Regions from separate parts of the Pseudomonas sp. GW823-FHT02C05 genome, predicted to be linked through region 2. Evidence: riboswitches for the same ligand, from Rfam matches in the RefSeq annotation. Region 2 holds a riboswitch; each other region holds the start of a gene.
What was found. Region 2 has a riboswitch for cobalamin ahead of cobO (cob(I)yrinic acid a,c-diamide adenosyltransferase). Riboswitches for the same ligand answer to the same signal wherever they lie in the genome.
Positions count from the first base shown of each region.

Region 1: another riboswitch for cobalamin. It lies ahead of AC1RGE_RS08710 (CbtB domain-containing protein); the one in region 2 lies ahead of cobO (cob(I)yrinic acid a,c-diamide adenosyltransferase).
Region 3: another riboswitch for cobalamin. It lies ahead of AC1RGE_RS01215 (TonB-dependent receptor plug domain-containing protein); the one in region 2 lies ahead of cobO (cob(I)yrinic acid a,c-diamide adenosyltransferase).

Region 1 is NZ_JBXAJU010000001.1:1,945,590-1,948,856, reverse strand. Features, by position in the region: gene AC1RGE_RS08720 (cobalamin biosynthesis protein) at 1-393, opposite strand, end outside; gene AC1RGE_RS08715 (CbtA family protein) at 390-1,091, opposite strand; gene AC1RGE_RS08710 (CbtB domain-containing protein) at 1,103-1,291, opposite strand; cobalamin riboswitch at 1,388-1,613, opposite strand; cobalamin riboswitch at 1,755-1,966, shown strand; gene cobW (cobalamin biosynthesis protein CobW) at 2,065-3,135, shown strand; gene cobN (cobaltochelatase subunit CobN) at 3,139-3,267, shown strand, end outside.
Region 2 is NZ_JBXAJU010000003.1:755,556-758,822, forward strand. Features, by position in the region: gene AC1RGE_RS19890 (PQQ-dependent sugar dehydrogenase) at 1-848, opposite strand, end outside; gene AC1RGE_RS19895 (hypothetical protein) at 919-1,500, opposite strand; cobalamin riboswitch at 1,672-1,904, shown strand; gene cobO (cob(I)yrinic acid a,c-diamide adenosyltransferase) at 1,986-2,597, shown strand; gene AC1RGE_RS19905 (cobyrinic acid a,c-diamide synthase CobB) at 2,608-3,267, shown strand, end outside.
Region 3 is NZ_JBXAJU010000001.1:248,381-251,647, reverse strand. Features, by position in the region: gene AC1RGE_RS01225 (arginine N-succinyltransferase) at 1-47, shown strand, start outside; gene AC1RGE_RS01220 (arginine N-succinyltransferase) at 97-1,170, shown strand; cobalamin riboswitch at 1,387-1,590, shown strand; gene AC1RGE_RS01215 (TonB-dependent receptor plug domain-containing protein) at 1,743-3,267, shown strand, end outside.

The DNA of each region.
Region 1 (3,267 bases), on a different contig from region 2:
CAGGGTGGCCTGGGCGTATTTTTGCCGGGGAACAAGCAGTGTGGCCGGGCCGGGTGACAGCTGTTCGGCCAGGGCCAGGGCGGCACTTTCGGCCACGCCGTAGCAGCCGGTACGTTCGAAGGCTATCTGTGAACGGTGGCTCAGGCGCAGGGCAAAGGGGGCGAGCTGGCCGCTGCTGAAACAGGTCAGCGGCAGTTCCAGTTGCTCCGCCAGTTGCAGCAGGCCGGGTTCGTTGCGCTTGAGGTCGATGCTGGCCAGGGCCAGGACCTGCCGGGCCTGCCACTGGTGCGCCGCCAGGACCTGGTCGAGCAAGGCGCGCAGCGTGGTCACCGGGCAGCCTTTCTGGCAGCCCAGGCCGACCACCAGGGTCGGCGCTGCGCTCACTTCGATCATGCCGAGTACTGGCCCGCGCTCTTGCGTCGGAACAACCAGGCGCTGATCAGCCCGAGCGCCAGCCAGAAGGCCGCATTGGTCAGCTGCGAGGCGATCTTGAATTGCGCTTCCAGTTCTTCCGGGGCCAGCATCGAATGCACTTCCGGCTGCGGCGCGCCGATCACGTGGGGTACGGCGATGATGGCCGCGCCCAGGACCTTCAGCAGCCAGTTGCGGGCGAACACGATCAGGGCAATGCCCACAGCGGTGGAGGCGGCGGTGCCGACCCACCAGATCTGCCGCTGTGCCAGGTCGGCTGCGGCGGTGCCCGGCAATTCCGGCGGCAGGCCCAGGGTCGGCGCCAGGCAGAAGGTGGCATAGCCGGCCAGGCCCCAGAGCAGGCCCTGGGACGTGCGGTTCGGCGCGCGCAGGGTGTAGAGGCCGGCCAGCATCAGGGCGAAGCCCACGGCCACCACCAGGTTGCCTCCGGTGGTGGACAGCACGCGCTGCCAGCCGTCTTCCGGCTCCCAGGCTTCGGCATCGTGGCTGTGGGCGGCCATGGCGCCTTCGGCGTGCTCATGGACTTCGGCCGCGGGGGCCTTTTCATAGGTTTCCGCCTGCAGGATCAGCGGGGCGACCCAGAAGCTTTGCAGCAGGGTCAGCAGCAGGGCGGCCAAGAGGCCGGTGAAACCTGCGGTTTGCGCGATACGCTTGATCATGTCGGCAGGTCTCAATGGCAAGGGAAGGCGGCGCTGTGGCGGGTGTCGTGGGCCGCGTTGTGCACCGCCTCGATGTGGGAGAAGCCGGCGAAGTACACCAGGCACGCGCCGAGGATCGAGGCGCCGATGGCGGCCACCAGGCGCTGGCTCAGGGTGGAGGTCGTGCTGGCGGAGTGGCTGGTGCTGCTGATGATCGACATGGCGCTTCCCTCTGGAGTGTCAGCGGGGTAGAGGCGCAGGAAAACCCCGCGTGATGGCCACGCAGGGTTTGCAACAGCGCCCGCCCACCGCGGGTTGTTATGTAAGTGTTGCGGGCCGGTCTCCGGGCTTGCGAGGGGCAGGGCTGTGTCATGCCGTGCCGGCAAGTGTCGCCTTCCCATGCCTTGGCACAGTGGATCTGACACTTCGCTCGCTTACCGTTGCGGGGGCAGCACCGGACTGGCCACGGCTTTTTAGTTAAGCACGTGATTCACCGGTTTCCCGTTTCACCCTGTAAAGGGCACCCGTAACAAGGTGTGTAGGAGATCATGGGCGGGGCAGGGGCGTCAATTGCCGTGACCGCTGCGCAGGTGTGCGCCGCGTTCGTGCAAGGTTCAATGGCCCTTTCGCCGGCAAGCCGGCTGCTACGGGCGCATTGTCGATTGACCGTCCCCCTGGCTCTGCGTAGCCTTGCGCTTTCGAGGTTCTTCGGCCACGGGTCGAAGCTAAGAAGGGAACGCGGTCGATGCCGCGGCTGCCCCCGCAACTGTGAAGGGTTCGATTGCTGCAAGGCCACTGCATGGGCGTCGACGACGCCGGTGGGAAGGCGCAGCAATCGCCGGTCCGACGACTGGCAAGCCCTCAGCCAGGAGACCTGCCTCGATCCAAGATTCTCACTACAACCGGGCGGGGTGATCCGGTGGCGAAATCTCCGCGCGCCCGGCGTTGCGGTTCTCGTCCCGTTTGCCCGCCTCCTTTTGCCAAAGGGCATCCGATGAAAACACTGGCCAAACTTCCCGTCACCATCGTCACCGGCTTCCTCGGCTCGGGCAAAACCACCCTGTTGCGGCACATGCTGGACAATGCCCAGGGCCGGCGCATTGCGGTGATCGTCAACGAATTCGGCGAGCTGGGCATCGACGGCGAAATCCTCAAGCAATGCGCCATCGGCTGCACCGAGGAAGAGGCCAGCGGCCGAGTCTACGAGCTGGCCAACGGTTGCCTGTGCTGCACCGTGCAGGAGGAGTTCTTCCCGGTGATGCGCGAACTGGTGGCGCGCCGCGGCGACCTGGACCACATCCTCATCGAGACCTCCGGCCTGGCGCTGCCCAAACCTCTGGTCCAGGCCTTCCAGTGGCCGGAAATCCGCAGTGCCTGCACCGTCGATGCAGTGATCACCGTGGTCGACAGCCCGGCCGTGGCCGCCGGCACCTTCGCTGCCTTCCCCGATCAAGTGGACGCCCAGCGCAAGCTCGACCCCAACCTGGACCACGAATCGCCCCTGCATGAGCTGTTCGCCGACCAGCTGTCCAGCGCCGACCTGGTGATCCTCAACAAGACCGACCTGATCAGCCCCGAAGACCTGGCCAAGGTGCGCCTGGAAGTGGCCGAGGAGCTGCCGCCGGCGGTCAAGGTCATCGAAGCCAGCAGCGGTCGCCTGCCCCTGGACGTGCTGCTGGGCCTGGGTGCCGGTTCCGAGGAACACATCGACGGCCGCCACAGCCACCACGACCATCACCATGACGGCGATGACGATCACGACGACCACGATCACGACGCCTTCGATTCCATCTCCATCGAGCTGCCCCAGGCCGACGAAAGCCTGCTGCTGGACGCCCTGACCCAACTGGTGGTCAAGCACGGCATCCTGCGGGTCAAGGGTTTCGCCGCCATCCCCAACAAGCCGATGCGCCTGCTGATCCAGGGCGTGGGCACGCGCTTCGACAAGCACTTCGACCGCAAGTGGGGCGCCGACGAGGCCCGTACCACGCGCCTGGTGCTGATCGGCCAGGAACTGGACGCCGCCCAGCTCGAAGCGCAACTGCGCGCCGCACTCAGCGTCTAAGCCATGCACCTGCTCAGGACCCAGCCCGGCGGTTTCGTGTCGGATGACAACATTGCCGACCTGGGACAAACCCCCGCCGAGCTGGTGATCCTGTGCAGCGGCGATTCCAGCCTGGCGCTGCTGGCGGACGCC
Region 2 (3,267 bases):
ATTTCGTCCCGCTCATTGACTGCGGTCCAGAGTGCGCCGCTGGCCGGCTCCCAGGCCAGGCCATTGGGGTTGCGCAGGCCGGTGGCGAACAGGCGGTGCTGGCCGCTTTCACGGTCCACCTCCCAGATCGCCGCTCGGCCTTGCTCCTTGTCCAGGCCGTTTTCGCCGACGTTGCTGTTGGAGCCCACGGTGACGTAGAGCTTGCTGCCGTCCTTGCTGGCGATGACGTTCTTGGTCCAGTGATGGTTGAGGGTGCCGCCGGGCAGGTCGACCACCTTGGTGGCGGCTGCGCTGATCTGGGTCTCGCCGCTCTGGTAGGGAAAGCGCAGTAACTTGTCGGTATCGGCCACATACAGGTCATTGCCCACCAGGGTCATGCCAAAGGGCGAATTGAGGTTCTCCAGAAACATTGTCCGGGTCTCCGCCACGCCATCGTGATCCTGGTCCCTTAGCAGGGTGATGCGGTTGGCGCTGGGCACGGCCGCCCCGGCACGGCCCATGACCTTGCCGGCGATCCAGCCGCGAATGCCCTGGCTGTCATCCGGTTTGGGCGGGGCGTTGGTTTCCGCCACCAGCACATCGCCATTGGGCAGGACGTAGAGCCAGCGTGGATGGTCGAGGTTCTCGGCGAAAGCCTTGACCTGGGTGCCGGCCGCGGCCTGGGGTTTTGCACCTTGCGGCCAGCCGATGGCGGGGGCGATGTTGACCGTGGGGATCAGCGTCGGGTTGGGTTCCGGCAGCTTGGGGTTGGGGCCGGTGCCGTCGGACACCTGCAGGCTGGAAGTTTCGCCGCAGGCGGCGAGGCTGGCGGCGATGGCGATCAGTAGGCTGTGCTGAAGCTTGAGCATGCGAATTTCCCTATGAGTGCACGGACGTCGTAGTCATAGAGAAGCATAGCCAGTCGATGGTTCCGCCCGATCAGCGGGCCTCCTTGAAGAGCACGGCGACGCCCGGGTGGTAGTGGCCGGCCTCGTTGTGCAGCTTGCGATAGGCGTAGGGGAAGTACCAGGCCACGGCGCAGCAGTGCTCTTTCTGCAGTTCGTCGAGCATGTCCTGGAGCTCTTCCGGTGTAGCGCTGTGCTGGGATTTTTGTGGGGCAACGAACAGGCACCCCAGTCTCAGGTCGCTGGCGTAGCTGATCTTTCTTGCATCCTGGGCAACGTCCAGCAGTGCCTGGGTCAGGTTCAGGCTGTTGACCCTTGGCCAGCGCTGGGTGGCGTGTATGTAGGCGCGCTCTTCCTTGGTGGCCAGGTACAGGTCGGTGCGGGCGTTGCGCGCACCTTCTTCCTGCTGTTTCCTGCTGGGGCTGTGTTCCAGGCTGACCATCTCGGCCATCCAGGCCGACGCGCTGAGCAGCCCGAGATTGGCCTGCTCGTCGAACCAGTAAGGCGTTTCGTTATCGCCGCGAACCACGTTGTAGCGATCGATGCAATCGAACCAGCGTTCCAGCATCGGGCGCAGGAATTCCAGCTTCGGATTGCTGATGATCATGCCTTGCATCGAACTTACCCCTTATTGTTGTGTGGTTGGCGCCGGGGGCGCTGAAAAGTGGCTATTTGATATCATTGCTCTGAGTGTGGCACAAGATTGGCGTCAGTTTATTGATGCAGTGCAGTTTTGTGCCGGGGGCGACGGCCGGCTTTAATTGACGCTCCACCCCCAACCCTCTAACCTTCGCGACTTGTTTCAGGTGCTCTGTGGCCCGTGGCCGACAGAGTGAAACAGGGAAGCCGGTCAGGGTCTGTTCCAGTGATGGAGCCGACGACGATTCCGGCGCTGCCCCCGCAACGGTAGATGAGTCAAGACTGCGCCTGACGCCACTGTGTCAATGACACGGGAAGGCGCGCAGTCCGGCAGCCATGCCGCTCATGAGCCCGGAGACCGGCCTGATCCATCCAACGGCATCACGGTGGGCGATGCCAGGCTAGCGCCGTCTGTTCCTTTTCCCTGCCCCCCGTTCCCCAGCCCCAACGGAGAGCTGCCCCATGAGTGAATCCCCCGATCGTGACGAGCGCCATCTGGCGCGCATGTTGCGCAAAAAAGCCGTGATCGATGAACGCATTGCCAACTCGCCCAACGAATGCGGCCTGCTGCTGGTATTGACCGGCAACGGCAAGGGCAAGAGCAGCTCGGCCTTCGGCATGCTGGCGCGGTCCATGGGCCACGGTATTCAGTGTGGCGTGGTGCAGTTCATCAAGGGGCGTAACAGCACCGGCGAAGAACTATTCTTCCGGCGTTTCCCCGAGCAGGTGCGCTTTCACGTGATGGGCGAAGGCTTTACCTGGGAAACCCAGGATCGCCAGCGCGATATTGCTGCTGCTGAAGCCGCCTGGGCGGTTTCCAGGGAGTTGCTGAGCAACCCGGATATTGGCCTGGTGGTGCTCGACGAGCTGAACATTGCCCTCAAGCACGGCTACCTGGACCTGGATCAGGTGCTCAGTGACCTGCAGGCACGTCCGCCCATGCAGCATGTGGTAGTGACCGGTCGCGGCGCCAAGCCGGAGATGATCGAGCTGGCCGATACCGTGACCGAGATGGGCATGGTCAAGCACGCCTTCCAGGCCGGGATCAAGGCGCAGAAAGGTGTCGAGCTGTGAGCGTGAATTCATGACTGATGTTCGTCATTGCCCGGCAGTGTTGATCGCCGCACCGGCTTCCGGCCAGGGCAAGACCACGGTGACCGCGGCCCTTGCCCGCTTGCACCGCAACCGGGGGCGCAAGGTTCGGGTCTTCAAGTGCGGCCCGGATTTCCTCGACCCGATGATTCTTGAGCGCGCCAGTGGTGCCGCGGTGTACCAGTTGGACATGTGGATGGTGGGCGAGCAGGAAAGCCGCCGTCTGCTCTGGGAGGCGGCGGGAGAGGCCGACCTGATTCTGATCGAGGGGGTCATGGGCCTGTTCGATGGCACCCCTTCCAGCGCCGATCTGGCACGGCATTTCGGCGTGCCGGTGCTGGGGGTGATCGATGGCACCGCCATGGCCCAGACCTTCGGCGCCCTGGCTCTGGGCCTGGCGCGCTACCAGCCGGACCTGCCGTTTGCCGGGGTGCTGGCCAACCGGGTTGGTACCCTGCGCCATGCGCAGTTGCTGGAAGGCAGCCTGACGGAAGGCTTGCGCTGGTATGGCGCCTTGTCCCGGGAAACCGATATCGAGCTGCCCAGCCGCCATCTGGGGCTGGTGCAGGCCAGCGAGCTGAATGATCTGGACCTGCGCCTGGATGCCGCCGCCGAGGCCCTGGCCAGCAGTTGCCAGGTGGAACTGCCGCCA
Region 3 (3,267 bases), on a different contig from region 2:
CCCTGCAACTGGCGCCGGGCGAGCCGGTACGGAGCGTTGCCTTATGAACCGGCCCCTGTTGCCCCCCTGCCCGGCGTCATTGCCAGGAGCCCGCCAATGATCGTCCGTCCGATCCGCGTCACCGATCTGCCGGCGGTCTTGAGCCTGCTCGAAGGCAGCTGTCGCGAACTGAACAACCTGTCCACCGACCCCGAGCGCCTGGCCCATCGGGTGCGCTGGGCGCAGCGAGCCTTCGCCAACCAGGTGGAGCGGGCCGATGCCGACTACCTGTTCGTCATGGAAGATGACGAGCAGCAGGTGATCGGGGTCTGCGGCCTGAGCGGCGCCATCGGCCTGCGCGAGCCCTGCTACAACTACCGGGTCGGCACCACCCACGGCAGCGCCCCGGTGCTGGGCATCGAAAAGCACATCCCGACCCTGTTCCTGTGCAACGAGATGACCGGGCAGTCGCTGCTGTGCTCGCTGTTCCTGCGCCGCGATCACCGCCAGGGCTACACCGGCCGCCTGCTGTCCACCGCGCGCCTGCTGTTTGTCGCCGAATTCCCCCGGCTGTTCGGCGACAAGCTGGTGGCCGAACTGCGCGGCCAGCTCGACAGCCAGGGCCGCTCGCCGTTCTGGGACAGCCTGGGGCGGCACTTCTTCAAGATGGGTTTCCAGCAGGCCAATCGCCTGTCCAGCCACGGCAGCAAATCCTTCATCGCCGAACTGATGCCGCGCCAGCCGCTGTACACCTGCCTGCTCAGCCCCCAGGCACAGGCCGCCATCGGCCAGGCCCACGCCAGCACCGAACAGGCGGTGAGCATCCTGCGCGACGAAGGCTTCAGCCATCAGGGCTGCATCGACATCTTCGATGGCGGGCCGCTGATCGAGGCCGAGGTGGCGAAGATCCGCAGCGTGCGCGAAAGCCAGACCCTGCCCCTGCTGGTGGGCACTCCGGACGCACAGGCGCCGGTGTGGCTGATCCACAACCGGCGCCTGGAAAGCTGCCGCATCACCGCCGCCCCCGGGCGCCTGGTTTCGGGTTGCCTGCTGGTGGACCGGCTGACCGCCAAGCGCCTGCAACTGCAGCCGGGCGACTCGGTACGGGCGGTGCCGCTGCTGGCCTGCGAGTCACGCACGGCCCTGCACGCACAGCGGCACCTGGCCCCGCAAAGCGCCCTGCTCCTGTAGCCGCTGCCGCAGGCTCGGGCCGCGCTCGGAAGCACGGCCCGCAGGGGCGCGAAATCTCAAGACCGCTGAGGTGCTCGACATGAGACTGCCAAGCAAGGCCCTGCGGGCCTTTGCGCAGCCTCGTGGGCTCGGCAGCGGCTACAGAGGCGTCAGGGCGATGAATCCGGTAACACCTGGCGGCAGGCGCAACGTTGACGAACGCCGGGGCGGATGTTCATATGCCGCCCAGTTTCAGGTGCCTCCTGCCGCCGCGCAGGAGGTGAAACGGGAAACCGGTGCGCCCCTTTTCGGGCAAGTCCGGTGCTGCCCCCGCAACGGTAAGCGAGTGCTGCATTCAACAGGCCACTGTACCCAAGGTATGGGAAGGCGAATGCCGCCAGACTCGCAAGCCCGGAGACCGGCCTGTGACGTCTGTTTGGCAATCCTGCGGTGGGCGGGCATGGGCCGGTATGGTCGCGTGCCCGTGGCCGATACCCTCTCCTGCGTGCTTCCCGAAGACACTTTCGAGAAGACCAACAATGACAACACCTGACACTTTCCTTGCACGCGACTGGCGTGCACCTCGCCGCACCATGAGCGGCGCCCTGCTCGGCTGCCTGTTCAGCCCCCTGCTGCTGGCGGACGACAGCCCCCTGACGCTGGACCGACAATTTGTTTCCGCCCCCTCGGTGGAGTCCACCACGGTGGCCGAAATGGCCCGGTACGGCAGCAAGGTGGAGATCATCGACCGCCAGCAGATCGAACGCGCCGGCCCTAGCAGCGACATCACCCGGGTCCTGCAGATGTACGTGCCGGGGCTGTATGTGGCGCCCAAGAATGGCCCCTTCGACTACGGCACCTACTCCCTGCTGGGCGGGCGCAACGACGACACCCTGATCCTGCTGGACGGCGTGCGCCTGAACAACCGCCTGTACGGCGGCCTGTACCTGGATACCCTGCCGGCCAACGCCATCGAGCGCATCGAGGTGCTCAAGGGTGGCCAGAGCCTGCTGTTCGGTACACAGGCGGTGTCCGGGGTGATCAACATCGTCACCCGCAGCCCGCAGACCCGCGACGTCTCCGGCGAGGTCAACCTGGGCCTGGACAGTTTCATGGGCACGAGCGGCGATGCCCGCGCCGAGCAGATCCTCAGCAACGGCCTGGGCGAGCTGGGGCTGTTGGCCTATGTCAGCCACAACGTCTCCGATGGCTACCAGCCATTTCGCAACAGCGCCTACAACGCCAACACCCGGGACAAGAAACGCAGCTATGAAGTGACCACCTTCGGCGCCAAGGCGATCCAGGGCCTTGGCGACGCTTCGCGGCTGGAACTGTTCTACCAGTACAGCGACGCCAACCTGGATTTCGCCCGCCCGGTGAACAACCGGAAAACCACCAACGACCGCATCCAGCAGATCGCCACCGCGACCTTCGAGCAGCGCCTGGGCGAAGGCTTCAGCTACTTCGTCAAGGGCCATGTCAACGACTGGGACACCCGCTACACCAGGATCGACAGCCTCGACGACGCCAGCCTCAAGGTGCGCAACCACAACGACTACTGGGGCTTCACCGACTGGGGCCTGCAGGCCGAGGGCAAGGCCGAGCTGGACGGCGGCCACGTGCTGGTATTGGGCACCGACAACCAGTGGTTCAAGGGCCAGGACGACGTGCTCAAGATCGACAACAAGCAGGCCCAGGCCAATGCCCTGTACACCCAGCTGCGCCCGGTGTTCGACGCCCTGCCCGACTGGCACCCGAGCCTGGGCGTGCGCCACGAGAAAATCAGCGGCGGCGAGAGCGCCACCGTGGGCATGCTCACCTCGCTCTACGACCTGACGCCCCACTGGCAACTGCGCGGCCAGTACGGCAGCGCCTTCAAGCTGCCCAACGCCGAGCAGCTGTACGCCAACGAGGACTACGAAAAAGGCAACCCCGACCTCAAGCCGGAAAAGAGCCTCAATGCCGAGCTCGGCCTGGACTACAAGGGCAGCCTGCTGGCCGGCGAATTCAACGCCAGCGTCAGCGCCTTCCACCGCAAGATCGACGACCTGATCACCCTCGACGCCAACGATGTCTGGAGCAACGGCCAGGGCCGGATCAAGGTGCGCGGCATCGAAC